Regions from separate parts of the Thauera humireducens genome, predicted to be linked through region 1. Evidence: predicted binding sites of a transcription regulator. Region 1 holds the regulator's gene; each other region holds the start of a gene.

Region 1 (9,369 bases):
AAGTCGCCGCTCGCCAGCCACCAGCCGGCGAAGGTCAGCAGCGCGATGGCGACCACGACCGGTACGAATACCGCGGCGATGCGATCGGCGAGGCGCTGCACCGGCGCCTTCGAGCCCTGCGCCTGCTCGACCAGACGGATGATGCCCGCAAGCAGCGTCTGCGCCCCGACGCCGGTGGCGCGGCAGCGCAGCAGGCCGTTGCCGTTGAGGGTGGCCGCGAACACCATGTCGCCGGCCTGCTTGTCGATCGGCAGGCTCTCGCCGGTCAGCATCGCCTCGTTCACGGCCGACTCGCCCTGCTCGACGACGCCGTCGACCGGCACCGCATCGCCCGGACGCAGCACGAACAGGTCGCCGGGCTGCAGCGATTCGACGGGCACTTCGAGCAGTTCGCCGTCGCGCTCGATGCGCGCCATCTTCGGCTGCAGGCGCAGCAAGGCATCAAGCGCCGCCGTGGTGCGGGCCTTGGCGCGCGCCTCCATCAGCTTGCCGAGCAGCACCAGGGTGATGATCATCGCCGAAGCCTCGAAGTACACGTGCAGGTCGTGGCGGTCGGCCAGCGTGACGACGAGGCTGTAGAAGTAGGCCATCGAGGTGCCGAGTGCGACCAGCACGTCCATGTTCGCGCCGCCGCCGCGCAGCGAGGCCCAGGCGCCGCGATAGAAGCGCGCACCGATCCAGAACTGCACCGGCGTCGCCAGCAGCAGTTGCAGCCAGCGCGGCACCAGATCGTGATGCACCTCGCCGCCGGGCCACAGGCCGAACATCGCCGGCATCTGCGCCGCCAGCGGCAGGCTCAGCACGGCCGCGATCCAGAAGTGGCGAAGTTCCACCCGCCACTCGGCCCGGTGGCGGGCGCGCTCGGCCTCGCGCGCAAGCTGGCGCGCGTCGCTGGCCTGGAAACCCGCGCGTTCGACCGCGGCCGTGGCCTGCGCCAGCGTCAACGCGCCGGGTGCGAAGTGCAACGTGGCGCGCTCGGTGGCGAGATTGACGCTCGCCTGCACGCCAGGCAAGCGGTTGAGCACCTTCTCCAGCCGTGTCGAGCAGGCAGCGCAGGTCATGCCGCCGATGGCCAGTTCGAGGGATTCGGTTGCCGCCGTGCGGGAAGCATCGGGCGGCGTGTTCAGCGTTGCGTGGGACATGGTTTCGGGTATTGCGCAAACATTCGACAAACGGCAGTCTAAACCCCGTACCAAGGTACGGAGTCAACCGGTGGACACGCAAATCGAACGGACATTCACCATCGGCGCATTGGCGCGCGAGGCCGAGGTCGGCATCGAGACCATCCGCTACTACCAGCGCCGCGGCTTGCTGCACGCGCCGGAACGGGGCCATGGCAGCTACCGGCGGTACGGCCTGGCGGAACTCGCGCGGCTGAAGGCGATCCGCCGCGCGCAGCAGCTTGGTTTCTCGCTGGAGGAGATCGATAGCCTGCTCGCCCTCAACGAAGACACGGACCGCGACCGCGCGCGCGAAACGGCACAGGCGAAGATCGCACTGATCGACGCCCGCATTCGCCAGCTTCAGGACATGCGACGCGCGCTGGCCGAACTCGTGCGCTGCTGCCACGACACGCAGGCCGGTGCGCCCTGCCCCATCCTGCGTGCGCTGTCAGGCAGCTGAGCCACTCAGGTCACGCAGACCACGCCACTCCACAGGTCGCCGCCCAGTGTGGGCGCGTGATAGAGCCCGAATACGCCGAAGCCCAGCACCAGCAGGCCGGAGGCGAAGCGCACCTTCGGGTTGCGGGTGAAATCGCGGAAACGCTTGAACAGCATGCCCGCCAGCAGCAGGTTGGGCAGCGTGCCGAGGCCGAAGGCCAGCATCAGCCCGGCGCCGCGCGCACCTGAACCGGTGACGAGCGCCGTGGCGAGGATCGAATAGGTCAGGCCGCAGGGGATGAAGCCCCACAGCAGCCCGAGCGGCAGCGCCTGCTTGACCGAGCGCGCCGGCAGGAAGCGCCGCGTGGCCGGCTGGATGCGGCGCCAGATCACATGCCCCGCACGCTCGACCGGTGCCAGCAGGCGGGTGAAGCCGGTGAGGTAGAGCCCGAGCGCGATCAGCATCAGGTTGGCGAGCACGTAAAGCGTCATCTGCACCGGCAGCATGCCGTCGTACAGCATGCCCACCGAGCCGAGCGCGCCGACCAGGCCGCCGAGTGCGGTGTAGGTGGCGATGCGGCCGAGGTTGTAGGCCAGATGCAGCGGCCATTGCGGCTTGCTGCCGGGCGTCTGCACCTGCACGGTGAGCGCGCCGACAATGCCGCCGCACATCGACACGCAGTGCGTGCCACCAAGCAGGCCGATCAGGAAGACAGCGAAATAACCGGTTTCAGGCATGAGAAGAAAAGGCCCCGCTGCTGCAAAGCCTCATTCTACGCTGCGTTGCCGCAAGGTTCAGATCACGCGCGAGTAGCGCGCGCGCTCGCGGTCGGCCCGCAGATAGCGGTCGAACACCATCGCGATGCCGCGCACCAGCAAGCGTCCCCCGGGCTGCACGCTGATCCAGTCTCCGTCGATCTTGACCAGCCCCGCCTTCTCCATCTCCGCAAGTTCGGTCAGTTCCTCGGCGAAGTACTCCCGGAAGTTGATCAGGTGGGCGATCTCGATCGACTGCATCGACAGTTCGAAATGGCACATCAGCGCCTGGATGATCGCGCGCCGCAGCAGGTCGTCGGCGGTGAGCTCGATGCCACGCAGCACCGGCAGCTCATCGCGGTCGAGCGCGTCGTAGTACTCGTCGAGCGTCTTCACGTTCTGCGCATACACCGGGCCGATCTTGCCGATGGCCGACACGCCGAAGGCGAGCAGATCGCACTCGGCCTGTGTCGAGTAGCCCTGGAAGTTGCGATGCAGGCGCCCCTGGCGCTGCGCAACGGTGAGTTCGTCGTTGGGCTTGGCGAAATGGTCCATGCCGATATAGACATAGCCCGCCTCGGTCAGGCGGCGGATACCCAGTTGCAGCAACTGCAGCTTGGTATCCGGCGTCGGCATGTCACTCATGAAGATGCGACGCTGCGGCTTGAACAGGCCGGGCAGATGCGCATAGCTGTAAAGCGAGATGCGATCGGGCGAGATCTCGAGCACCTGTTCGAGCGTGCGGTTGAAGCTGATGACGTTCTGTTTCGGCAGGCCGTAGATCAGGTCCATGCTGACCGACTTGAAGCCAGTGGCGCGCGCTGCATCGATGACGAGCTTGGTCTCGTCGAAGCTCTGGATGCGGTTGACGGCCTGCTGCACGTCTTCGGCGAAGTCCTGCACGCCGACGCTCATGCGGTTGAAACCAAGCTCGGCCAGCAACTTGACGGTGTCGAAATCGACCTTGCGCGGATCGACCTCGATCGAATATTCGCCGTTGGGCACCAAGGTGAAGTGCTCGCGGACCGAGGCCATCAGTTGCCGCATTTCGTCATGCGAGAGGAAGGTCGGCGTGCCGCCCCCCAGGTGCAACTGCGTCACCTGGCGGCTGCCCTGCAGGCAGGCCGCTTGCATCTCGATCTCTTTAGCAAGGTATTTCAGGTACTTGGCTGAACGCCCATGATCCTTGGTTATGATCTTGTTGCAGGCGCAGTAATAACAGATCGTGTTACAAAATGGGATGTGGAAGTATAATGAGAGCGGTTTGCTGACGCCGCCAATGGCCCGATTTGCAAGCCAGTGCTTGAGCGCGTCGGCATTGAAAGCCTCGACAAAGCGATCCGCGGTCGGGTAAGAGGTATACCGCGGCCCGTTGATGTCGAATCGACGGATCAGCTGCGGATCGAAGATGAGTTCGTTCTGTTCGGTCATGATCTTGCTGCTACTGTGTGTGCCTAACAATGGCAGACCAGCGCAAATTTTTGGTTGACGTGGATCAACGGCCATGGTGATGCCAGCCGGGGACACTGTTAAACCGCGTTTTGGACTCTGTGAGTCGGGATGACGGGATTATCGTGCAGATGAGGGCAAGCGTGGCAATTACCGTGAGCGGGCTCAAGACCGCCTGTTCGCAGTGTAATCTTGTGGAACTGTGCCTGCCCTTCGGCATGCCCGACAGCGAACTGAGCCGCCTGGATGAACTGGTGGGTGCGCGACGCAAGGTGAAGCGCCAGCAGAACCTCTACCGCGCGGGAGACACCTTCGAGGCGATCTACGCGATCCGTGCGGGCTCGTTCAAGACCGACGTGCTGCTCGAAGATGGTCGCGACCAGGTGACCGGCTTCCAGATGACCGGGGAGATTCTCGGTCTGGATGGCATCAGCACCGAGACGCACAGTTGCAACGCCGTCGCGCTGGAAGACAGCGAGGTGTGCGTGATCCCCTACGCCAAGCTCGAACAGTTGTCTCACGAGGTCGAAGGCCTGCAGCATCAGTTCCACAAGGTCATGAGCCGTGAGATCGTGCGCGACCACGGCGTGATGATGCTGCTCGGCTCGATGCGCGCCGAGGAGCGCCTGGCGGCCTTCCTGCTCAACATGTCGCAGCGCTTCACCGCACGCGGTTTTTCGGCGGCCGAGTTCCACCTGCGCATGACGCGCGAGGAAATCGGCTCCTATCTCGGGCTCAAGCTCGAGACCGTGTCACGCGCCTTCTCGCGCTTCCAGGAAGAAGGCCTGATCGCCGTGCAGCAGAAGCACATCCGCCTGCTGGATACCGCCGGCCTGCGCAAGCTCATCCAGCACCAGACGGCCGGCAGCGGGCGCTGAGGCGCGCCCGGCGATCAGGCGGCAACCGCCAGGTAACCTGCGACATTCTTGGTCAGTGCCACCGAGGCGATCCACGCATACACCAGCAATGCGGCGGCGAAGGCGCCGAGCCGGATCCCCTTCGTCCTGCCGCGCTTCAGCGCAACCGTGCCGAGCAGGATGTAGGCGATCAGGCCGAACACCTTTGCCGTCACCCACCCTGCGTCGAAGGGATACTGCTGGATCATGACCGCCAGCGCGATCGCACTCAACAACAGGGCGCTGTCGACGACGTGAGGCAGCACCCGTGCCGGCAGGGCGTTCAGGCGCGGGCTGCCCGTCATCATCCAGAAGCCGCGCAGCAGGAACCCCATGGCGCTGAGCACCACGCAGGTGACATGAAGGTGCTTGATTGCGAAATACATGCGTACTCCCACCCGGACCGGCATCGCGCGTGCCGCGCGGCGCCCCGGGGTCGATTAGAATTGCCGTCAATAATGAGATCGCTTCCACCCAGGAACGCACGGACATGACCCACGCCGCCCTCGACCTGCCTGCGCTGCTCAAGCGCATCCCGCTGTTCAGCGAACTCTCGGACACCGATCTCGAGCTTGTCGCGCGCTACACGCGTGACCGCCACATCGGGCGTGGCGAGGTGCTGTTCCAGCGCGGCGACCAGCCGCATGGCTTTTACTTCGTCGTCTCGGGTCAGGTCAAGCTCGCCTTTTCGTCGCCACAGGGGACCGAGAAGGTCGTGGAGATCATCGGCCCGATGCAGAGCTTCGGAGAGGCCGTGATGTTCATGAACAAGCCCTATCCGGTGTTCGCCGAAGCGCTGACCGAAACACTGCTGATCCACGTCGGCCAGGCCGTGGTCACCGAGCTGATCGACCAGGACTCCACCTTCGCGCACAAGCTCCTCGCCGGCATGGCCATCCGCCTGCACGGGCTGATCCAGGACGTGGAGACCTATTCGCTGCGCTCGAGCATCCAGCGTGTGATCGGCTACCTGCTGCAGGTCGCCGACAGCGACACGCCGTGCGAGATCGCGCTGCCGACCAGCAAGCAGGTCATCGCTTCACGCCTGAACCTGACGCCCGAAACCCTGTCGCGCATCTTTCACGACCTCAGCGAATCGGGCCTGATCAGCGTTCAGGGCAAACGCATCACCTTGCACGACCCGACCCGCCTCGCCCGCTACCAGGCCTGAGGACTGCCCGCTACTTCTCGAGCACGTAGCTGCCCGGTGCCGCGCACAGCGCCGGGAAGCGCTTGCTGGCGGCCGGACGCGCCTCCACCTCGTCCCCCGCGCGCGGCTTGAGCCAGCGCATCCAGTCCTCCCACCAGCTGCCGGCATGCTCTTCCGCGCGCCTGCGCCACGAGTCTGTCGTGTCCGAGCGCTGGGCGTCGGCCGCCCAATAGCGCCGCTTCGGCGGATGCACGACGGGGTTGACGATGCCGAGGATGTGCCCCGAGCTCGACAGCACGAAGCGCTTGTTGCCGACGACGTGGTTGTTGACCGCGAAGGTCTGGCGCCACGGCGCGATGTGATCGTCCTCCGCGGACACCGCGTAGAGCGGCTGCCGGATCACCGACAGGTCGAGCGTCTCGCCGGCCACCTGCAGCGCATTGGTCTGGATGAGGCGATTGTGCAGGTAGAGCTCGCGCAGGTACCACGCGTGCATCGCGTACGGCATGCGCGTGGTGTCCATGTTCCAATACAGCACGTCGAACGGAGGCGGCGAATCACCGTACAGCCAGCCCTGCACGACGTAGTGCCAGATCAGGCTGTTCGAGCGCAGCAGCCGGAACGATGCCGCCATCTCCCCGCCATCCAGGTAACCCTTGCGTGCCATCCGATCGCACAGATAGTCGATACTGCTCTCGTCGATGAAGACCTCGATGTCGCCGGGCTTGTGGAAATCCACCAGCGTCGTGAACAGGGTCCAGTCGGCGACTGGCATGGCGTCCGGGGCATAGTGGCGGTTCGCCCAGGCCATGTACATCGCGAGCGCCGTGCCGCCGATGCAGTAACCGACCGCATGCACGCGCTCCACGCCGGCAAACTCACGCGCCACGCGCACGATCGTGTCGACGCCGTCCAGCAGGTAGTCGTCGAAACCGACGTCCCGCATCGACGCATCCGGGTTCTTCCAGCTCGTGATGAAGACGTCCAGGCCCTGGTCGAGCAGGAAGCGGATCATGCTCTTCTTCGGCACGAGGTCAAGCACGTAGAACTTGTTGATCCACGGCGTGACGATGACGACAGGTTCGGCATGCACGCGCGGCTGGGTCGGCGCGTAGTGGATGACTTCGAGCAGCCGGTTGCGGAACACGACCGCGCCCGGCGTGGTGGCGAGATTCTCGCCGACCTTGAAGTCCTCGGGGTCGGTCATGCGGACGTTGCCGGCCTGGAGATCGTCGAGGAAATTGCGGAAGCCCCGCACGAGACTGTCGCCCCGTGTCTCGATGGCCTTGCGCATCGCCACCGGGTTGGTGAGCAGGTAGTTGGTGGGCGCCACCGCATTGAGCCACTTTCGCCACCAGAAGGCAGCCCGGCGCCGCTCCTTGCTGGAAAGCGCGGGCGTGTCGTACAGCATGTCCTGCGTGTGATGCGTGAACGCGAGGTACCACTCCTTGATCAAGTCCCAGGTCGGCGATTCGGTCCATACCGGATCGGCGAAGCGCGCATCGTCCGCATTCGGCGCGATGGGATCCTGGCTGGGTACGCCCAGCATCCGGTCAAGGGTATGCCACTGCAGGCGCCACAGATCGTTCGACAGGCGTACCGCGCGCTCGGCGAGCTCCTGCGGATGCGCCAGCCAGGCCAGCTGGGCATGCACGATCGGGGCGGACATACCGAGTGGGTCGATTGCGTCGGCAACGCTCTCGCGCAGCCGATGGAAGTTGCGCACCATTTCCGGGCCATTGGGCGCTCCAGCCCGACTCTGGCTTCGTCGGCCGCTGTCGGACGGTGGATGACTGTTATCGCTGGTCACGTCGTTCTCCTCGCATCAGGGGATCGGATAGTTTACGCCCGGCTCGGGCACCACCGGCGCCGGCCAGCCGAGCCTCGCATGTATCGCATCGGCAAGCGCCATCGCACCCAGTGGCTCGCCATGCACGACGAAGGTCCGTTGCGGCGGCTGCTTGATATGTGCAAGCCAGTCGAGCAGCGCTGGCTGGTCGGCATGCGCGGACAGCCCGCCAATGGTATGGATCCGAGCCCGCACCGGCACCCGTTCACCGAACAGGCTGACCTGTCTTGCGCCATCCACCAGCCGGCGCCCCAGCGTACCAGCCGCCTGAAAACCGGCAATGACGATCGAGCACTCGCTGCGCCCGAGGTTGTAGCGCAGATGATGACGGACCCGCCCCGCATCGCACATGCCGCTCGCGGAAATGATCACAAGGCCGCCCTTGACGCTGTTGAGGGCCATGGACTCCTCGACATCCTGAACGAAACGGACATCGAATCGAGCACCATTTTCCTGCGACCACGCGAAGAGCTGACGCGTGTCCTCGTCCCACAGTTCGCGGTGACGGACAGTCAGTGCCGTCACTGCCGAAGCCATCGGCGAGTCGACGACGACCTTCAGTGGCCCGATGCGTCCGGCGCGAACCAGGTCGGCCAGCACGAACAGGATCTCCTGCGTACGACCGACCGCGAACGCGGGAATGATGACGTTGCCTCCGCGCCCCACCAGCGTCTGCTTGATGGCATCCGCCAGTTCGTCAAGCGTGGCGTTGAAGGATCGGTGGGCACGATTGCCGTAGGTGGACTCCACGCACAGCACGTCGGCGCGTTCGACGCGCACCGGGTCACGCAGCACCGGGCGCATCGGCTGCCCGAGGTCACCCGACACGACGAGCCGGCGCAGGCCGCTGCCCTCGCCCACATCGATCTCGATGATCGCCGAACCCAGGATGTGACCGGCCTCGCGGAAGCGGAAACTCACTCCTGCGCCGGGGTGGCAGTCCGTTTCGTAGGGCACGGCCTTCAGCCGGCCCAGGCTGGCGCGAGCCTGCTCGACCGTGTAGAGCGGCGTCATCTCGACGCGATGACGCGCCTGCCGGTTACGCGCATGGCGCAAGGCCCATTCGGCCTCCTTCTCCTGAATGTGCGCGGCGTCCATCAGCATGATCTCGAGCAGGTCCACGGTCGCCGGGGTCGCATAGACCGGCCCCTTGTAGCCGAGCGCGACGAGTCTGGGAATGAGGCCGCTATGATCGAGATGGGCATGCGTCAGCAGCACGAAGTCGACGCGTTTCAGATCGAAGTCGAGCGCCTGCCGGTTCTTGAGCTCGGCCTGCCGTCCCCCCTGGAACAACCCACAGTCCACCAGAAAGGTCCCATGGGCATGATCAACACGGAGGCAGGACCCTGTCACTTCGCCCGCCGCACCGAAAAAACTGAGTTTCACCGTGCTCTCCTCCCTATTTCGAACAATGCGCCTTGCAAGCAGGCACACGTTTGACCGTCATCAAGCCAGATGAGGACCGTCAGGTCGCTATAATCAATCCCGTAACAACCGACAGGAGAACTTCCGCCATGTTCAAACACATTCTCGTTCCGACCGACGGCTCCAGCCTATCGGAAGGCACGGTGTCCCGCGCCGTCACCTTCGCACGCGAAGCCGGAGCGCGCATTACCTTCTTCTATGCCCAGCCCGATTTCCCGATGCCGATCTACGGCGAGGGCGCCC
Region 2 (9,369 bases), 640 kb from region 1:
GGGCGTCGCGCATGTCGCGGCCCATGTCGATCACGTAATCGCCCTGGTAGGCGTTGGGCGGGAAGGGAATCTCGATGCCGAAGAATGCGAGGTAGCGCAGCCAGGTCGACAGCGCCAGGATGTCCATCTGGCGGCCGGCATCATTGACGTAATACTCGCGGGTGACATCGTAGCCAGCGAAAGCCAGCACGTCCGACAGCGAGGCACCATAGGCCGCGCCGCGACCGTGGCCGACGTGCAGCGGGCCGGTGGGGTTGGCGGAGACGAACTCCACCTGCACCTTGACGCCCTTGGCCGCGCCGCGGCCGAAGTCCGCGCCTTTGGCCAGCACGTCGCGCACGACCGCGGTCTTGGCATCGGACGCGAGCGTGAAGTTGATGAATCCCGCGCCGGCGACCTCGGCCTTGGCGACGAGGCCGGTGGCCGGCAGTTCGGCCAGCAGCAGTGCAGCCAGGTCGCGCGGATTGCGCTTGAGCGGCTTGGCCAGCTGCAGCGCGAGGTTGGTGGCGAAGTCGCCGTGGCTCGCCTGTTTCGGGCGCTCCAGCAGGATGGCGGTATCGGCGTGATCCGGCGCCACGCTCTTCAGCGCGGTCTTCAGCAGATCGGTCAGCAGGACTTTCGGGTCGGCGCTCATGGCACTCGGTAGGCAAACTAAACGCGCGATTATAGCGGATCGCGTCGCCCTCCCCGGCCCGGCTTGTGAGCGGGCATTTCGATGCGGCCCGGGCGCACAGCACCGGGCGCGACTTCCACCGTTTCGGGCTTTCGGGCTAAAGTCCGGCCTTTCCGGCTGCCTGGCTCTGCAAAGTGCGTCTCTTCCGCCTCACCAAGATCGTTTCCGTCGGCCTGCGCTTCGGCCTCGACCGCATGATCCTCGACGCCGACAGCAGCGGCAGGCTGGCGCGCATCTGGCACACCGTGTTCTTCTGGCGCCGCTTTTCCGAATCGCGCGCGGTGCGCCTGCGCAAGGCGCTCGAATCGCTCGGCCCGATCTTCGTCAAGTTCGGCCAGATGCTGTCGACGCGGCGCGACCTGCTGCCGCCCGACCTCGCCGACGAGCTCGCGCTGCTGCAGGATCGCGTACCGCCCTTCCCCACCGAGCAGGCGCTCGGCGTGCTGGAAGGTTTCTATGGCCGGCCGATCGACGAGGTGTTCGACGACTTCGAGCGCACCCCGGTGGCCTCGGCCTCGGTCGCACAGGTGCATTTCGCCCGCCTGCCCGACGGCACCGAGGTCGCGGTCAAGGTGCTGCGCCCGGGCATCGAGCGCGTGATCGAACATGACCTCGCGCTGATGGAAGTGGCTGCGATCCTGCTCGAGAAGATCTGGCCCGAAGGCCGGCGCCTGAAGCCGCGCGAGGTCGTCGCCGAGTTCAGCAAGTACCTGCACGACGAGCTCGACCTGATGCGCGAGGCGGCCAACTGCTCGCAGTTGCGGCGCAACTTCAAGGACTCGTCGCTGCTGATCGTGCCCGAGGTCTACTGGGACTGGTGCGGCAGCAAGGTCATGGTGATGGAGCGCATGCGCGGCGTGCCGATCTCGCAGACGCCGGCGCTGCTCGCCCAGGGCACCGACCTGAAGGCGCTGTCGCGCGCGGGCGTGGAGATCTTCTTCACCCAGGTGTTCCGCGACGGTTTCTTCCACGCCGACATGCACCCGGGCAACATCTTCGTGCATCAGGACGGGCGCTACATCGCGCTCGACTTCGGCATCATGGGCACGCTCAACGAGGTGGACAAGAACTACCTCGCGCAGAACTTCCTCGCCTTCTTCAAGCGCGACTACCGCCGCGTCGCGCTCGCCCACATCGAGGCCGGCTGGGTGCCGGCGAAGACGCGCGTGGATGAGTTCGAGGCCGCGATCCGCACCGTGTGCGAGCCGATCTTCGACAAGCCGCTGAAGGACATCTCGTTCGGCAAGACCCTGCTGCGCCTGTTCCAGACCGCGCGCCGCTTCGAGATGGAAGTGCAGCCGCAGCTCGTGCTGCTGCAGAAGACGCTGCTCAACATCGAGGGCCTGGGTCGCCAGCTCGACCCCGAGCTCGACCTGTGGAAAACCGCCAAGCCCTTCCTTCAGCGCTGGATGGACGAACAGATGGGCTGGCGCGCACTGATGCGCGGCGTCAAGGAAGAGGTGCCGGCCTGGGCCGGCACCCTGCCGCAACTGCCGCGCCTGGTGCATCACGCCCTGTCCGAGTCCGGCCGCCACCAGAGCGCACAACAGCAGCGCCTCGACGAACTCGCCGCCAGTCAGCGTGGGCAGGGCAGGCTGCTGCTCGCCGTCGGCGCAATCGCGATGGCGCTGCTCGGCCTGGAGCTGTACCGCTTCTTCGGCTGAGTCCGCCGGGCACAGCGCCGTGCCCGACCGGGACCGGCTGAACGATTCCCACCCCCCTGCGTCGAATCGCTTGAAGGCGAGCGGCCCAGCCATGGCCGCGAACGGGAGGTGTGCGATGACGACGAATCCCGGCGCACTGCGGGCGCCCCACGCTCTGGTCAGCATCATCGGTGCCGCATCGGCCCTGGGCGCACCGCATGCGGGCACGGCTGCCGCCCCCGCTGCCCTGCAGGACAGCCCGCTACGGCAGCGCCTCGCCGGCCTCGGGCCGGCGGCGGAATGGGCTGCCATCCTGAGCCCGGGCGTTCCGCCCGCCCACGTGACCAGCGCCCGCGCGCGCGCCGGCAAGGAAGACCACATTGCCGGGAGCGACATGGCTGCCCGCATTGCGGCCAACGCCGACTTCGCGCGCTGCCTTGCCGACCGCATCGCCACCCTGCCCGCGGACCGCTTCCCGCTGGTGCTCGGCGGCGACCACGCGGTTGCGGCCGGCACCTGGCGCGGCATCGGCCGACGGCGCGCGCGCGCGCCCGGCCTGATCTGGATCGACGCGCACCTCGACAGCCACACCGACGCCACCACCCACTCCGGCAACATCCACGGCATGCCGCTCGCCGCGCTGCTGGGCACAGGCCATGCCGCGCTCACCGGCATCCCCGGCCCCGCACTCGACCCTGCACGCACCTGCATCATTGGCGCGCGCGCCTGGGAGCCCGAAGAGCTGGCGCTGCTGACGCGGCTGGGGGTGCGCGTCTTCACGATGAGCGAGGTGCGCGCCCGCGGGCTGTCCGCGGTATTCGCCGACGCGCTCCGCCTCGCGCGCGCCGATCCGGACGCCGGCTTCGGCCTCAGCCTCGACCTCGACGCGCTCGATCCGCAGGCCTTCCCCGCGGTCACCTGCCCGGAGCCGGGCGGCATCGAGCCGCGCACGCTCGCCGACGCCCTGCTCGGACTGCGCGCCTGCGCCGACCTGGTCGGACTCGAGATCGTCGAGTACCGGCCCGATCTCGATGCCGACCACCGGGGTGCGGACTGGATCGCCGAGTTCGTGCTCGCCGCGCTCGGTCCTTCCACCGACTGGCTGCGCGCGGCGGAGCGCCGCTTCGGTGCCACCAACTACGCACCGCTGCCGGCGGTATTCCAGCGCGGCGAGGGCGTGTGGCTCTGGGACACGGACGGCCGCCGCTATCTCGACATGATGAGCGCCTACTCGGCGATGAGTTTCGGCCACGGCCACCCGCGCCTCGTCAGGGCGCTGGTGGATCAGGCCCAGCGCCTCGCGCTGACCTCGCGCGCCTTCTCCAGCGACCGTCTGCCGGTCTTCCTCGAGCGCCTGTGCGCCACCTTCGGCTACGAATGCGCACTGCCGGTCAATACCGGGCTCGAGGCGGTGGAAACCGCGCTCAAGGCGGCACGCAAATGGGGCTACAAGGTCAAGGGCATCGCTCCCGAGCGCGCCCGCATCCTCGCCTGCGACGGCAACTTCCACGGCCGCTCCATCGCCATCGTCGGCCTGTCCGCCAATGCGCAGTACCGTAACGGCTTCGGCCCCTTCCCGCCCGGGTTCGAGCGCGTGCCGTTCGGCAACGTGGACGCCCTCGAGGCGGCGATCACGCCCGATACCGCAGCCTTCCTGGTCGAGCCGATCCAGGGCGAAGGTGGCATCGTCGTGCCGCCACCGGGCTACCTGTCACGCTGCGCGGAGATCTGCCGCCGCCACGACGTGCTGCTGATCGCCGATGAAGTACAGACCGGCCTCGGTCGCACCGGACGCCTGCTCGCATGCGAACACGACGGCGTGCGTCCCGACGGGCTGATCCTCGGCAAGGCACTCGGCGGCGGACTGCTGCCGGTATCGGCCTTTCTCGCCGACCGTCGCGTGATGGATGTCTTCGGCCCCGGCGACCACGGCTCGACCTTCGGCGGCAATCCGCTCGCCGCCGCAGTCGGCACCGAGGTGCTCGCCCTGCTCGCCGAGACCCGACCCTGGGAGCGCGCGGCACGCCTGGGCACGCAGCTGATGGAAACGCTGCGCGCCGCCGCACTGCCGTGCGTGCGCGAAGTGCGCGGTCGCGGCCTGCTCGTCGGGCTTGCGCTCGACCCCGCCCTCGCCGACGCCAGCGAGGTCGCCACGCAGCTGCTCGCGCGCGGCATCGCCACCCGCGACACCCATGGCAACGTGATCCGGCTGGCGCCGCCGCTGACGATCGACGAAGCCACGCTCGACGAGGCCGCGCGCCGCATCCTCGACACCCTGCGGATGCTCACACCCGCCGGGGTCGACGCGGACGTTGTACGCATGCAATAACCTGCGAACGATCAAGCCCTTGGAACGCAGATCACCCCCCCTGCGCGGGCGTTCTGTTGATAAACTCGCGCCTCATTTTTTCGCTCACCACGCGCGGATGCGCCATCACGAAGGGCCCAACCATGCTGCTCTGGCTTGTCGTCGCCTACCTCGTCGTTTCCATCGGCATCGGCCTGTATGCCGCTACCCGCGTACACAACGCGCGTGACTACATCACCGCCGGCCGCAACCTGCCGATGGTGGTGGTGCTGGCCATGGTGTTCGCCACCTGGTTCGGTGCCGAAACCGTGCTCGGCATCTCCGCCACCTTCATCGACGAAGGTTTTCGCGGCCTGATCTCCGACCCGCTCGGCGCCTCGGTGTGCTTGGTGCTGTTCGGCCTGATCTTTGCGCGCCCGCTGTACCGCATGAACCTGCTGACGCTGGGTGACTTCTTCCGCATGCGCTACAACCGCACGACCGAGCTGATCCTGTCGATCTGCATCGTGCTGTCCTACCTCGGCTGGGTGGCGGCGCAGATCACCGCACTGGGCCTGGTGTTCAACGTGCTGTCGGCCGACGTGGTGTCGATGAACGAGGGCATGCTGATCGGTTCCGCCGTGGTGCTGGTCTACACCCTGTTCGGCGGCATGTGGTCGGTGGCGATGACGACCTTCGTGCAGATGATCGTGATCGTGCTCGGCCTGCTTTACGTCACCACGCTGGCGGGCGACATGGCAGGCGGCTTCGATGTCGTCGTCGCCAAGGCAGCAGCGGACGGCAAGCTCGACTGGCTGCCCACGCTCGACATGGTCGACATGATCGCGTGGATCGCCGCCTTCGCCACCATGGCGCTGGGTTCGATTCCACAGCAGGACGTGTTCCAGCGCGTCAACTCGTCGAAGAACGAGACCGTCGCCGTGTGGGGCACCACGCTCGGCGGCGTCAGCTACTTCTTCTTCGCCGCCGTGCCGCTGTTCCTCGCCTACACCGCGACGATCATCGACCCGGACATGGTGGGCAGGCTGATGGAACAGGACTCGCAACTGATCCTGCCGACGCTGATCCTGCAGTACATGCCCTTCACCGCGCAGGTCGTGTTCTTCGGCGCCCTGCTGTCGGTGATCATGAGCACCGCCTCGGGCACGCTGCTGGCGCCCTCGGTCACCTTCTCCGAGAACGTGCTGCGCGGTTTCTTCCCCGCGATGCGCGACCGCCAGTTCCTGTGGTCGACCCGCGTCACCGTCGTCATCTTCACCGTGCTCGTCACCTGGTACGCCACCAGCACCGAATCGAGCATCCACCAGATGGTGGAGAACGCCTACCGCATCACCCTGGCGGGCGCCTTCGTGCCGCTGGCGGCGGGCCTGTTCTGGAAACGTGCCAACAACCTCGGTGCCGCGCTCGCCATCGTCTGCGGCCTGACGACCTGGATCCTGTTCGAGTTGTTCGTGCAGGAGGGCGACATCGAGCCGCAACTCTTCGGCCTCGCGGCCAGCGCGCTCGGCATGCTGGTCGGCGGACTGATCGGCAAGCCCTCGCACCACCGGCCGCATGCGAGCCACCATCACGCCGCCGCGGGGACGCACCACACGGCGCGCTGAACCCGGTCGGGCAGCATCCAATGCAGGGGCTTTGACACGAGTCAAAGCCCCTTTTGTTTTGCGGCATTAAGGTTGCGGGGCATTTTTCCCCTGCCTTGGTCCCGCCTCAATGACTTCTTCCCCGATCGAGCTCGTCTGTCCCGCCGGCAGCCTGCCGGCCCTCAAGACCGCCATCGACCACGGTGCCGACTGCGTCTATCTCGGCTTCAAGGACGCCACCAACGCACGCAACTTCTCCGGGCTGAACTTCGACCCGGCACAGGTGCGCGAGGGCGTCGCCTATGCCCACGCACGCAAGCGCAAGGTGCTGCTGGCGCTCAACACCTACCCGCAGACCGACAACTGGTCGAGCTGGACGCAGGCCATCGACCGCGCCGCCGAATACGGCGTCGACGCGCTGATCCTCGCCGACCCCGGCCTGATGGCCTACGCCACCAGGACCCATCCGCAGCTGCGCCTGCACCTTTCGGTGCAGGGTTCGGCCACCAGCTACGAAGCGATCAACTGGTACCACGAACACTTCGGCATCCAGCGCGCGGTGCTGCCGCGGGTGCTGTCGATGGCGCAGGTCGAGAGCGTCGTCGCCCACACCCCGGTCGAGATCGAGGTCTTCGGCTTCGGCGGCCTGTGCGTGATGGTCGAGGGACGCTGCGCGCTGTCGGCCTACGCCACCGGCGAGTCGCCCAACTGCAACGGTGCCTGCTCGCCGGGCAAGCACGTGCGCTGGGAAGACACGCCGCGCGGCATGGAGACGCGGCTCAACGGCATCCTCATCGACCGCTTCGCCGACGGCGAGCGCGCCGGTTACCCGACGCTGTGCAAGGGCCGCTTCGAGGTCAACGACGAGACCTACTACGCACTCGAGGAGCCGACCAGCCTCAACACGCTCGAGCTGCTGCCCGAACTCGCCCGCATCGGCATCCGCGCGATCAAGATCGAGGGTCGCCAGCGCAGCCCGGCCTACGTCGCCCAGGTCACCAAGGTCTGGCGCGCTGCGCTCGACAAGCTCAAGTCCGGCGGCGCCGAAGGCTTCAGCGTGCTGCCGGCGTGGATGGCCGAACTCAACAAGGTCTCCGAAGGCCAGAGCCACACGCTGGGCGCCTACTACCGCCCGTGGAAGTGAGCCCCGCGCACGCTGCATCGCACCGCATCATCCGAACGAACTGAGACGCCCCCGATGAAACTCGCCCTCGGCCCCCTGCTCTATTACTGGCCGCGCCAAAGCGTGCTCGATTTCTACGCCGACATCGCCGAAAGCCCGGTCGACAGCGTCTATCTCGGCGAGACGGTCTGCTCGCGCCGTCACGAACTGCGCCTCGACGACTGGCTCGAGGTCGGCCAGATGCTCGCCGCCGCAGGCAAGGAAGTGGTGATGAGCACCCAGGGCCTGATCGAGTCCGAGTCCGACCTCAAGGTGCTGCGCCGCATCGTGCGCCAGAGCGCAAGCGGCGAGCCCGGCTTTCGCGTCGAGGCCAACGACATGGGCGCGGTGCGCCTGTTGACCGACGCTGGCGTGAAGAACTGGATCGCCGGCCCGACGCTGAACATCTTCAATCCGGCGACGCTGCAGCTGATGGTCGATTCCGGCGCCACGCGCTGGGCCGTCGCTCCCGAGATGTCGGGCGCGGCGCTGGCCGAGGTGCGCGCAGCGCTCGCAACGCCGATCGAGACCGAGGTCTTCGCCTACGGCCGGCTGCCGCTGGCGCATTCGGCGCGCTGCTTCACCGCCCGCCACTTCAACCTGCAGAAGGACACCTGCGAGTTCCGCTGTCTGTCGATCATGGACGGCATCACGCTGCGCACGCGCGAAGGCGAACCCTTCCTCACCCTGAACGGCGTGCAGACCCAGTCGGCGCGCGTGCACAACCTGCTCGCCGACCTCCCGGCCGTGCAAGGCAAGGCCGAGATGCTGCGCATCAGCCCGCAGGGCGCCAGCACGCGTGGCATCGTCGAACTCTTCCGCGCCGCGCTCGACGGTGCCCACACGCCGGCCGACGCGCTCGCCGCCAGCCGCGCGCTGATGGTCGAGGCGCCGTGCAACGGCTTCTGGCACGGTCGCGCCGGCGTGGAGCAGTACATCGCCGCCTGACCGGCAGGGACCGCCCGCCCCTGCCGGTCAGCGTCCCCGCCCAGAACCCCGTCTTCGCCCCCCGCTCTCGTCGCCCGCCCGCCTCACCCCCGGAGACCGAACATGCCTGCCCTTCCCGCGCTTCCAGCCCTGCCTCGCCCGCCGCTGCCCGCCGACCTGCTGCCCGGCAGCCTGCGCCGACGCATCGGCGAACGCCTGGAGAACCTTCGCATTCCCGACTTCACCGTGCCGGCACCGGTGGCGAAGCTGGTGTCGCGTCTGCCGCAGCAACCGCCCACGCAGGTGCTGACACTGGCGCTGAACCTCGCGCTCGATCGCATCCTGCCGCGCGACACGCTCGCGCCGCTCACCGGCCATCACCTGCAGATGCGCGTGCTCGATGCCGGCCTCACGCTCGACTTCACCCTCACCGAAAAGGGCTTTCGCCGCGCCACGCCGGCGGCGGACAGGAAACCGGACCTGATCATCTCCGCGACCACCCGCGACTTCATGGCGCTGGCACTGCGCGAGGAAGACCCCGACACCCTGTTCTTCAGCCGTCGCCTGCGCATGGAAGGCGACACCGACCTCGGCTTGCTGGTCAAGAACACGCTCGACGCGGTCGACTGGGACGCACTGAAGGCTCGCCTCACCGGCCGCCGCGGCTGAGACCTCCGACACGTCCGACCTCAGGCATCCGCCCGGCTCGCGCACCCGGCCGGAGGTGCGGAGCCTGACGGCCGGCGGCGTGACCTGCGCCACCCGCACGCGCCATCTGCGTTAAGCTTGCACCCCCTCGATACCGTGCTGGCCCCGACGCGCGATGCCTTCCGAATTCGACCTGATCCGGCGTCATTTCAGCCGGCCCCCGCGACATACCGACCTCGCTGTCGGGGACGATGCCGCGCTGCTGAGCCCACGCGCCGGCATGCAGCTGGCGGTCTCGACCGACATGCTGGTCAGCGGCACCCACTTCTTTCCCGACACCGATCCGGAAGATCTCGGCTGGAAGACACTCGCGGTCAACGTCTCCGACCTGGCAGCGATGGGGGCTGAGCCGCGCTGGGCCTTCC
Region 3 (9,369 bases), 270 kb from region 1:
GGTGCAGGTTGGCGTCGAACTGCACCAGGATGCGGCGACTGGTATCGACCTGCGTATTCGCAACGGCACGCGCGGCCTGCTCGGCTTCGGGCCGCAGGAAGTTGTTGATGCCGGTCACTTCGCAGATCTTTTCGTAGAAGGGCACGAGCAGGAAGCCGAAGCCGAACATCACCGCAGCCGACACCGTCAGCCGCAGCAGCAGGCGGCGGTTCGCCGTGGCGAGGCGGCCGGAGTGGGTGCTCATTGCCCGAACACCTTGTACTTGAGGATGACGAAGACGAAGAAGGCGAACGCCACCGCGGCCAGCATCAGGCCGGTCCGACGGTTGGCTGCCCTGCGATCCTCGCTGCGCGTCATGTCATCTCCCTTCCTTGCGGCCCTGGTGGTGAGGCGGAGAGCAGAGCCTCCTTCTCCCGAGATCTCCACCCCTGCTCCCCGCTCACCCCTGAGACTCTTCACCCGCTCATCCTTCACCCTCTCCGCTCACTTCACCACCGGCGCTTCCTCGAAGGTGTGGTGCGGCGCCGGCGACGGCACGGTCCACTCCAGCCCTTCGGCACCTTCCCACGAACGCGCCGCGGCACGCTCGCCGCCGCGCACGCACTTGACCACCACCACCAGGAAGATCAGCTGCGACAGGCCGAAGCCGAAGGCCCCCACCGAGGCCAGGGCGTTGAAGTCGGCGAACTGCAGCGCATAGTCCGGGATGCGGCGCGGCATGCCGGCCAGGCCGAGGAAGTGCATCGGGAAGAAGGTGATGTTGAAGAACACGATCGAGCACCAGAAATGCAGCTTGCCGAGGAGTTCGCTCGGCATGTGGCCGGTCCATTTCGGCAGCCAGTAATAGGCGCCGGCGAACAGTGCGAACAGCGAGCCGGCGACCAGCACGTAGTGGAAGTGCGCGACCACGTAGTAGGTGTCCTGCACCTGGATGTCGATCGGCGCGATGGCGCAGATCAGGCCGGTGAAGCCACCCATGGTGAATACGAAGATGAAGCCCGTGGCCCACAGCATCGGCGTCTCGAAGGTCATCGCGCCGCGCCACATCGTCGCCACCCAGTTGAACACCTTCACCCCGGTGGGCACGGCGATCAGCATGGTCGCGTACATGAAGAACAGCTGGCCAGCGGCCGGCATGCCGGTGGCGAACATGTGGTGCGCCCACACGGCGAAGGACAGGATGGCGATGGAGGCCGTCGCATAGACCATCGACGCATAGCCGAAGAGCGGCTTGCGCGCGAAGGTCGGGATGATCTGGCTGACGATGCCGAAGGCCGGGAGGATCATGATGTAGACCTCCGGGTGGCCGAAGAACCAGAAGATGTGCTGGTACATCACCGGGTCGCCACCGCCCGCGGCATTGAAGAAGCTGGTGCCGAAGTGGCGGTCGGTGAGGATCATCGTCACCGCGCCGGCCAGCACCGGCATCACCGCGATCAGCAGGTAGGCGGTGATCAGCCAGGTCCAGCAGAACAGGGGCATCTTCATCATGGTCATGCCCGGCGCGCGCATGTTGAGCACGGTAACGACGATGTTGATCGCGCCCATGATCGAGCTGATGCCCATGATGTGGATGGCGAAGATGGCGAGGTCCATGCCCATGCCCATCTGCACCGACAGCGGCGCGTACAGCGTCCACCCGGCGGCGGTGGCGCCACCCGGCACGAAGAAGGAGCCGATCAGCAGGATCGCGGCCGGCGGCAGCAGCCAGAAGCTCCAGTTGTTCATGCGCGCGAAGGCCATGTCGCTGGCGCCGATCATCAGCGGGATCATCCAGTTCGCGAAGCCAACGAAGGCCGGCATGATGGCGCCGAACACCATCACCAGGCCGTGCATGGTCGTGAGCTGGTTGAAGAACTCCGGCTGCACCACCTGCAGGCCGGGCTGGAACAGCTCGGCGCGGATCGTCAACGCCATCACGCCCCCGGACAGGAACATGATGAAGCTGAAGATCATGTACATCGTGCCGATGTCTTTGTGGTTGGTCGTCGTGAGCCAGCGCATAAGGCCGGTCGGGCCGGGGTGATGCCCCTGGAGCTGATCATGTGTGACGGCGGCCATGCGGGGTCCTCCTGTCGAACAGCATTACAACGACGACTCAACAACGCGATTCACAAACGCGGCAACCCGGATGCCGCCGCGGCGATGCGGCCCTATTCGGCGGCCAGCGCCACCTTCTGCGCCTCGATCTGGCTCCTGACCCACTCGGCGTACTTCTCGGCCGACAGCACGTGCACCTCGATCGGCATGAAGCCGTGGTCGCGGCCGCACAGTTCGGCGCAGTTGCCACGGTAGATGCCTTCCTTGTCGGCACGGAACCAGGTGTCGCGGATGAAACCGGGAATGGCGTCCTGCTTGACGCCGAAGGCAGGCACCCACCAGGAGTGGATGACGTCGTTGGCGGTCAGCAGCACGCGCACCTTCTTGCCCACCGGCACCACCAGCGGCTTGTCGACCTCGAGCAGGTAGGCCTCGCCCTTGGGCGCGCCGCCCTCGATCTGCTCGCGCGGCGTCGACAGGCTGGACAGGAAGCGGATGCCCTCGCCTTCGCCCTGCAGGTAGTCGTAGCCCCACTTCCACTGGTAGCCGGTGGCCTTGATCGTCAGGTCGGGGTTGGAGGTGTCCTTCATCTCGATCACGGTCCGGGTCGCAGGCCAGGCCATGCCGAGCAGGATCAGGATGGGGATGACGGTCCAGGCGATCTCGACCGCGGTGTTCTCATGGAAATGGGCGGCGACAGCGCCCTTGGACTTGCGATGGTGGAACACCGCCCAGAACATCACGCCGAACACGCCGATGAAGATGAGCAGGCAGATCACCAGCATCAAGGTATGCATGTCGTTGATCTGCTCGGCAATGCCGGTCACCGGCGCCTGCAGGTTGTAGCGCGCGGGCGAGTCCTGCGCGAACGCAGGACCGGCAAGGCCGACAGCGGCGGATGCAGTCGCGAAGCGACGGGCACGTTCCATGACCACCCCCTACATCTTGTAGTTTTGGCAGGCGTGGTCGATGTTGCCATAGCGAAAAACACAGCCGCAACACGGTTTTTTGATAAAAATCAATATACTGCGGCGCAATATTTGCTAACGCCCGCATCGCGACTGCGCTTGGAGGCTGCGTTCGGGGTTTTCCCATGGTGGATATTTTTGCAGCGCCGCAATTGCGCGCGACGCGCGCGTCATCGGAGCCCGATGCGATCGGGCTGCACTGCCCACGCTCAGTCGGTGGCCGACAGCCTGCGCCGCAGCCCCCGCATCAGCGCACCGATCAGCGGCAAGTGGGCGTAGAGCTCCTCGGCCGGGTCCCAGTAGTCACGATGCAGGCCCACGCGCCCGTCGGCATCGAAGCTCAGGTGGCTGACCCCGCGCACCACGATCTCGCGCCCTCGCAGGCGCAGATGAAAATCCCAGCCCAGCATGGCCTGATCACCCTGCACGATGCGACTGGTGACGACGAAGCGCGGTGAGTCCGCGGTCGCGAACATGTGTTCGAAGATGCGGCGGATCGCGGCGACGCCGATCACCTCGTTGAAGGGGTCCTTGAAATGCGCGTCGGCGGCGTAGAGGGCGCCAAGCCGGTTGAGCGAAGCCGGCGTCAGCGTCTGGTAGAAGTCGGCGAGCGCCTCGACGGCGTCTTCGATGACGGGGCGCGTCGGCTCGTTCATGCGCATGCTCAAAGCCCGGTCGCGCGCCGGATCAGGGCGAAGTACGCGCGCCGCGGCAGCCACTGCAGCAGCTTCAGCACCCGCGTGAAGCGGCGCGGAAAGTGGATCTCGAAATCGCCCCGCCCGAAGCCGGCGACGATCGCCTGCGCCGCGTCCTCGGCGGAGATCAGCGCCGGCATGCGGAAGTCGTTCTGCGCGGTGAGCGGCGTGGCGACGAAGCCGGGATCGATCAGGAACACGCCCAGCCCCTTCGGCGCCAGGTCCAGGTACAGCGTTTCGGCAAAGTTGATCAGCGCGGCCTTGCTCGGCCCATACACCGTCGCCTTCGGCAGCCCGCCGTAGCCGGCGACGCTGCCCACCAGCGCGATCGCGCCGCTGCCCTGTCCCAGCAGATGCGGGATCACCGCGGCGGCCCCCGCCATGGTGCCGAACAGGTTGGTGTCGAGCGTCTCGCGGATCACCTCGGGCTGCAGCTCCCAGGCGCGCAGCGGGCGGTAGGTGCCGGCGTTGAACACCACGAGGTCGATGCCGCCCCAGGCAATGACCAGCCGGTCGCGTACGCGCTCGAAGTCTTCCGGCCGGGTCACGTCCATCGGTTCGGCGAGCATGCCGGCGCCGCCGCTCGCGGCCAGAGCCTCGAGCCGCTCGCGGCTGCGGGCCGAGACCGCGACACGCGCACCACGCGCCGCCAGGGCCCGCGCCAGCGCGGCGCCGATGCCGGTCGAGGCCCCGACCAGCCACACCCGCCGCCCCTGCCAGTCGCGGATCGGCGCGTTGAGCGGCGCCAGCCAGCCCATCAACCGCCCCGCTTGTAGAAGGACAGGGTGACCTCGCCGAGGCGGAAGCCCCACTTGCTCATCACCGAACGGTTCAGCATCACGCGGTCGTCCATCAGGAACATCCAGTCGTCGAAGTCGACGTTGTAGACCTTGCCATCGACCGGCAAGGCCAGCACGTAACGCCAGCGCAACGCGTTGCCGGCCGACTCGCCGCGTGCCTCGCCGACCACGTCGTCCGCACGGCCGACGTAGCGCCCCTCGCCGGTGCGGGTGATCGTCCACACCCGGCGCTGCGTGCTGCCGTCCGAATAGGTGAAACGCTCGTCCAGCGTCCCGACCTCGCCCTGCCAGCTCGCGTCGATGATCACGGCGAAGCGCTTGACCACTTCGCCGGAACGGTCCTGGAAGATGCCGTGCGCCTCGAGCGTGCCGTTGAAGTACTCGCGCAGGTCCAGGACCGGCGTCTCGCTGCGGTATTTGTCGATCTCCACCGAACTGCACCCCCACAGCCCGAACAGGGCCACCATCACACAAAGGATTCGCTTCACGTTTCACAGGCTCCGCAGGGCGTCCGTGCAGCCGCAGGCAGCTGCGGCGCGGACGCGGATTCGAGGACGTGGCGCCAGCGCCACAGCAGGGCGACGGCCAGCAGCTTCAATCCCACCGGCACCACCGCGTACACCACCGACAAGGCCGCCAGCGCATCGAGCGCCGTCGCGCCGGGCGCGTAGCCGAGGGCAGCGAGCAGCGGCAGCGCCAGGCCCGCGGCGAGCGCGAGGTTGGCCTTGGTCACGAAGTTCCACCAGCCGAAGCAGGCGCCCGCGTGCGAGCCCCCGCCACCTTGCGTATCGTCCCGCGCCAGCAGGTCGGCAAGCAGCGACGGCGGCAGGCTCAGGTCGGCGCCGAGCGCCACGCCGGACAGCACGCAGATCGCGCCATAGGCGAGCAGATCACCCTGCCCGATGGTCGCCGCCCAGCCGAACACCACCACCGCCAGCCCCATGCCGGCCAGCCACGCGCGCAACTTGCCGACCCGCTGCGAGATGCGGACCCACAGCGGCAGGCTGGCCGCTGCGGCGGCGAAATACAGCACCAGGAAGGCGCCGGCGAAGGCGGTGGCGCCAAGCACGTCGGCAACGAAGAACAGCACCGTCGCCGACGGGATGGCTGCGGCGATGCCGTTGACCGCGAACACCGCCAGCAGCCGGCTGAAGCCGGGCACGCGCAAGGCCGCCCCGAGCCCGGCGAGCACCGGGCGCCGGGCGGGTGCCGCGCTTGCCGGCAGTGGCGCCCGCCACAGAGTCCACAGGCCGAAGACCAGCAGCAGCGGGATGAAGACCAGGGCCAGCCGCGCCAGCCCGCCCACCTCGCCACCCTCGGCGGCCAGCAGCGCCGGCAGGGCGGCAGCCAGCATCACCCCGAAAAGCGCGAAACCCTCGCGACTGGCGACGAAGCGCGTGCGCAGCGCGGAGGTCGGCGCCACCTCCGCGCCCCAGGCATTGTGAGCGATGCTCGCCACCGAGTAGCCGAGCGAGACCAGCACCAGCAGCACGAACAACCACAGGGCGCCCGCACCGTCCGGCGGCGCAAGCAGGCCGATCATGCCGAAGCCCAGCAGCGGCAGCGCGGCGGCCACCCAGGCACGGCGGCCGGGCCGACGGTCGAGCGCCCAGCCGATCAGGGGATCGGTCAAGGCATCGACGATGCGCGCGGCCAGCAGGACGGCGCCGACGGTCGCCAGCGGCAGGCCAAGCTCGGCATAGAGCCGTGGCACATGGACGTACAGCGGCAAGGCCGCGAAGGCGAGCGGCAGTCCGAGCGCGCCATAGGCGAGCAGGTCCCGCCGCCGAACGCCATCCGCGTTCATTGCGCGCGTCCGTCCAGTCCGAGCAGGCGGGCGCGCAACTCGGGCTCACGTGTGCGCGCATCGAGCCAGATGGCGAAGAAGGCGCGCGCAAGTTCGGGGTCGTCGATCTCGGCGGTCAGCCGCCCTTCGTGCCAGAAACGGGCCCCTTCGCCGGGCTGGTGCAAGCCAACGAGTGTGTCGCCCGCCCGCACGGATGGCAGCGCGCGCGCGAGTTCGTCGCGCCAACGCTGCAGCGTCGCTTCGTCGCGCTCGCCGAGGCGGCGCATCTCGTCGATGCTCGTGTCCACCAGGCGGCGGCCGTCGATGTCGCGCGCGTAGCGGATCGCCAGCGCATGGGGATCGGCCTCGGGCGCACTCGCCCCGGCCGCCACCAGCAACCGCACGTCGTAGAGCTTGAAGCCCAGCCAGCGCATCTCGCCCTCTCCGAGTACGCGCAGCGGCGCGGGCGCGAACTCTTCGGCGGCGGGCAGCACGTAGGCGTACAGCGGCATCATCTGCAGCGCCAGCGCAAGCCCCGCAGCCACGCAGGCGCCAAGCCGCGCACGGCGCCGTGTCGTGTTCATCCGGCTTCTCCTGCGTGAGCGAAGACATAGTGATGGACGTCGATGTCACCGGTCTCGAAGCCGGCCTCGCAATAGGCCAGATAGAAACGCCACATGCGGCGGAAACGCTCGTCGAAGCCCTGCGCCTTGATCGCCGGCCACTGCGCCTCGAAGCGGGTATGCCAGTGCGCCAGCGTGCGGGCGTAATCCCGGCCGAAGGCGAAATCTCCCACCACCGCGAGCCCGGCATCCTGCGCCTGGCGCCCCACCTCCGCCGGGCTGGGCAGCATGCCGCCGGGGAACACGTGACGCTGGATGAAGTCGGTTCCGCGCCGGTAGCGCCCAAACAGGGCATCCGCGATCGTGATCGCCTGCACCACGCAGCGCCCGCCCGGCTTGAGCCGGGCCGAGAGCTGGGCAAAGTAGGTCGGCCAGAAGCGCTCGCCCACCGCCTCGATCATCTCGATCGACACGACGTGGTCGTACTGGCCGCGCACGTCGCGGTAGTCGCACAGGGCGAAGTCCACGCGGTCGGCAAACCCGCCGCGCTCCGCGCGCGCCCGGGCGTAGGCGAGCTGTGACGGCGACAGGGTGATGCAGAGCACGCCGCAGCCGAATTCGGTCGCGGCCACCTCGGCGAAACCGCCCCAGCCGCAGCCGACTTCGAGAAGGGTCTGCCCCGGCTGCACGCCTAGCTCGCCCAGGATGCGGCGGTACTTGCGCAGCTGGGCGTCATGAAGTGACTCGGTGGGCGAGTCGAACACCGCGGCGGAGTAGGTCATCGACGGATCGAGCCACAGCGCATAGAAGTCATTGCCGAGGTCGTAGTGGGCCTCGATGTTGCGCCGCGAGCCGGCGCGGGTGTTGGCTCGCAGCAGGTGGGCGATGCGGTGGCCCAGCATGCGGAACATGCGGCCGTAGATCGCTTCGCCGATGCGCGCGCGATTGCGCGACAGCAGGGTCAGCAGGCCGGTCAGGTCCTCGGTGTCCCACAGCCCATCCATCCAGCTTTCGCCGAAACCGATGTCGCCGCGCGCCAGGGTCTCGTCGAACACCGCGTGGTCGCGCACGCGCAGATGGGCCACCAGCGGCCCGTGGCCCGCACGCAGGTGCGTGCCGTCGGGCAGCTCGATGGCGAGCGCGCCGCCGTCGAGGCGGTCGAAGATCTCCAGCGCCAGCCGGGTGGCGCGGGGCAGGCGCGACAGCTTGATGCTGGCGAGCGGCTGCAGGGCATGTTCCAGGGCGTTCATCGCGAGGTCTCCTCGAGCGGCGGCAGCGGCTTCGAGTGGAAACGCACACGCCGGACGGCAAGGCGCAGGGCCTGCCAATGGATACGGGCGATCACGCCCAGGGTCATGAAAGGCTGGCGCAGCAGCCAGCGTCGCATCGCGCGACCGTCCAGCGCCTCGGCGCGGCCACCGAGGCGGGTCGAAAGCTGCAGCACGCCGTCGTCCCACAGGTCGACCGTGACCGCGTGCAGGCCGGGCCTGCGCTCGAAGCGGAAGCGGTATTCGCCACGCACCGGGAAGAAGGGCGAGACGTGGAAGATCTTGCTTGCGCGCAGCTCGTCGCCGGACTCGATCGGGCGCAGGTCGGGGTGGTGCACCAGATAGTTGTGACGTTCGCCGAAGGTGTTGCTGACCTCGGCCAGCACCACGCGCAGCCGGCCCGATGCGTCGTGGCAGAACCAGAAACTGACCGGGTTGAACACGTAGCCGAGCACGCGCGGCATGGTCTGCAGCACCACCTCGCCGTCGCAGGCGTGCCGCAACCCGTGCGCATCGAGGATGCGGTGCAGCCAGGGCAGCAGGGGCGAACCGTCGCGCGCACCGTGGTCGCGGCGACGGAAGCTGAAGGCCGCGGCGCGTTCGATGCCCAGCAAGGGCACGCGCAATGCATCGATCCGCGACAAGGGCAGCCGCAGGAAAGCCGACGGATAGACGAACCGGTTATGCGCCGCGACGTGGCGCTCGTGCATCACGGCGCCGAAGCACACCGCGGGATCGAGATCGCCGACCGCCGCCGTCGCCGTCGCCGTCGCCAGGCTGCCACGATCCATCGCGACCGAATCGCTCACCATGTTCTGTCCGCCTCGACCGCGCCGGCGACGGCCTCGCGCCAGGGCACCGCGACGCCCATCGACTCGGCCACAGCCATCGCCGAACGCAGGCCATCCTCGTGGAAGCCGTAGCCCGTCCATGCGCCGGCGAACCAGCTGCGGTTGCGGCCCTGGATACGCGGCAGGCGATTCTGGGCGTCGATGGCACCATGGTCGAACACCGGATGCGCGTAGGTGATGCGCTTAATCAGGCGCTCGGGCGCGGGCTCGCGGAAGGGGTTGAGCGACACGACGACCGGCGTCTCGAACGGCAGCGGCTGCAGGCGGTTGATCAGGTAGCTGACCGAGACCGGGCGGGTATCCGGCTCACCCTTCCCCGCGAGGTAGTTCCACGCCGACCACACCTTGCGGCGCGCGGGCAGCAGGTTCGCATCGGTATGCAGCAGCGCGACATTGTC

The links. The regulator FNR, encoded in region 1, switches genes on or off when oxygen is low (the NO sensors DNR and NnrR bind a similar motif). The targets are predictions, from matches to a motif close to TTGANCTAGNTCAA.
Region 2: ubiU (ubiquinone anaerobic biosynthesis protein UbiU) is a predicted target of FNR. The motif match lies at 6,260-6,273, and genes of this name have one in related genera.
Region 3: coxB (cytochrome c oxidase subunit II) is a predicted target of FNR. The motif match lies at 3,049-3,062, and genes of this name have one in related genera.

The regions. Positions count from the first base shown of each region.
Region 1 covers NZ_CP014646.1:46,672-56,040, reverse strand. Annotated here, with positions in the region: gene AC731_RS00310 (heavy metal translocating P-type ATPase) at 1-1,142, opposite strand, end outside; gene AC731_RS00305 (MerR family transcriptional regulator) at 1,213-1,623, shown strand; gene AC731_RS00300 (sulfite exporter TauE/SafE family protein) at 1,629-2,339, opposite strand; gene hemN (oxygen-independent coproporphyrinogen III oxidase) at 2,397-3,788, opposite strand; gene fnr (fumarate/nitrate reduction transcriptional regulator Fnr) at 3,938-4,684, shown strand; gene AC731_RS00285 (SirB2 family protein) at 4,699-5,088, opposite strand; gene AC731_RS00280 (Crp/Fnr family transcriptional regulator) at 5,193-5,873, shown strand; gene AC731_RS00275 (PHA/PHB synthase family protein) at 5,884-7,521, opposite strand; gene AC731_RS00270 (MBL fold metallo-hydrolase RNA specificity domain-containing protein) at 7,678-9,087, opposite strand; gene AC731_RS00265 (universal stress protein) at 9,216-9,369, shown strand, end outside.
Region 2 covers NZ_CP014646.1:3,582,516-3,591,884, reverse strand. Annotated here, with positions in the region: gene argS (arginine--tRNA ligase) at 1-634, opposite strand, end outside; gene ubiB (ubiquinone biosynthesis regulatory protein kinase UbiB) at 808-2,337, shown strand; gene rocD (ornithine--oxo-acid transaminase) at 2,453-4,645, shown strand; gene AC731_RS16680 (high affinity choline transporter 1) at 4,768-6,228, shown strand; gene ubiU (ubiquinone anaerobic biosynthesis protein UbiU) at 6,338-7,351, shown strand; gene AC731_RS16670 (U32 family peptidase) at 7,406-8,317, shown strand; gene ubiT (ubiquinone anaerobic biosynthesis accessory factor UbiT) at 8,420-8,965, shown strand; gene thiL (thiamine-phosphate kinase) at 9,120-9,369, shown strand, end outside.
Region 3 covers NZ_CP014646.1:3,944,858-3,954,226, reverse strand. Annotated here, with positions in the region: gene AC731_RS18330 (cytochrome c oxidase assembly protein) at 1-244, opposite strand, end outside; gene AC731_RS20300 (cytochrome oxidase small assembly protein) at 241-357, opposite strand; gene ctaD (cytochrome c oxidase subunit I) at 484-2,061, opposite strand; gene coxB (cytochrome c oxidase subunit II) at 2,154-2,969, opposite strand; gene AC731_RS18315 (nuclear transport factor 2 family protein) at 3,218-3,664, opposite strand; gene AC731_RS18310 (SDR family NAD(P)-dependent oxidoreductase) at 3,673-4,461, opposite strand; gene AC731_RS18305 (DUF3833 domain-containing protein) at 4,461-4,970, opposite strand; gene AC731_RS18300 (MFS transporter) at 4,988-6,310, opposite strand; gene AC731_RS18295 (chalcone isomerase family protein) at 6,307-6,873, opposite strand; gene AC731_RS18290 (SAM-dependent methyltransferase) at 6,870-8,102, opposite strand; gene AC731_RS18285 (DUF1365 domain-containing protein) at 8,099-8,932, opposite strand; gene AC731_RS18280 (NAD(P)/FAD-dependent oxidoreductase) at 8,926-9,369, opposite strand, start outside.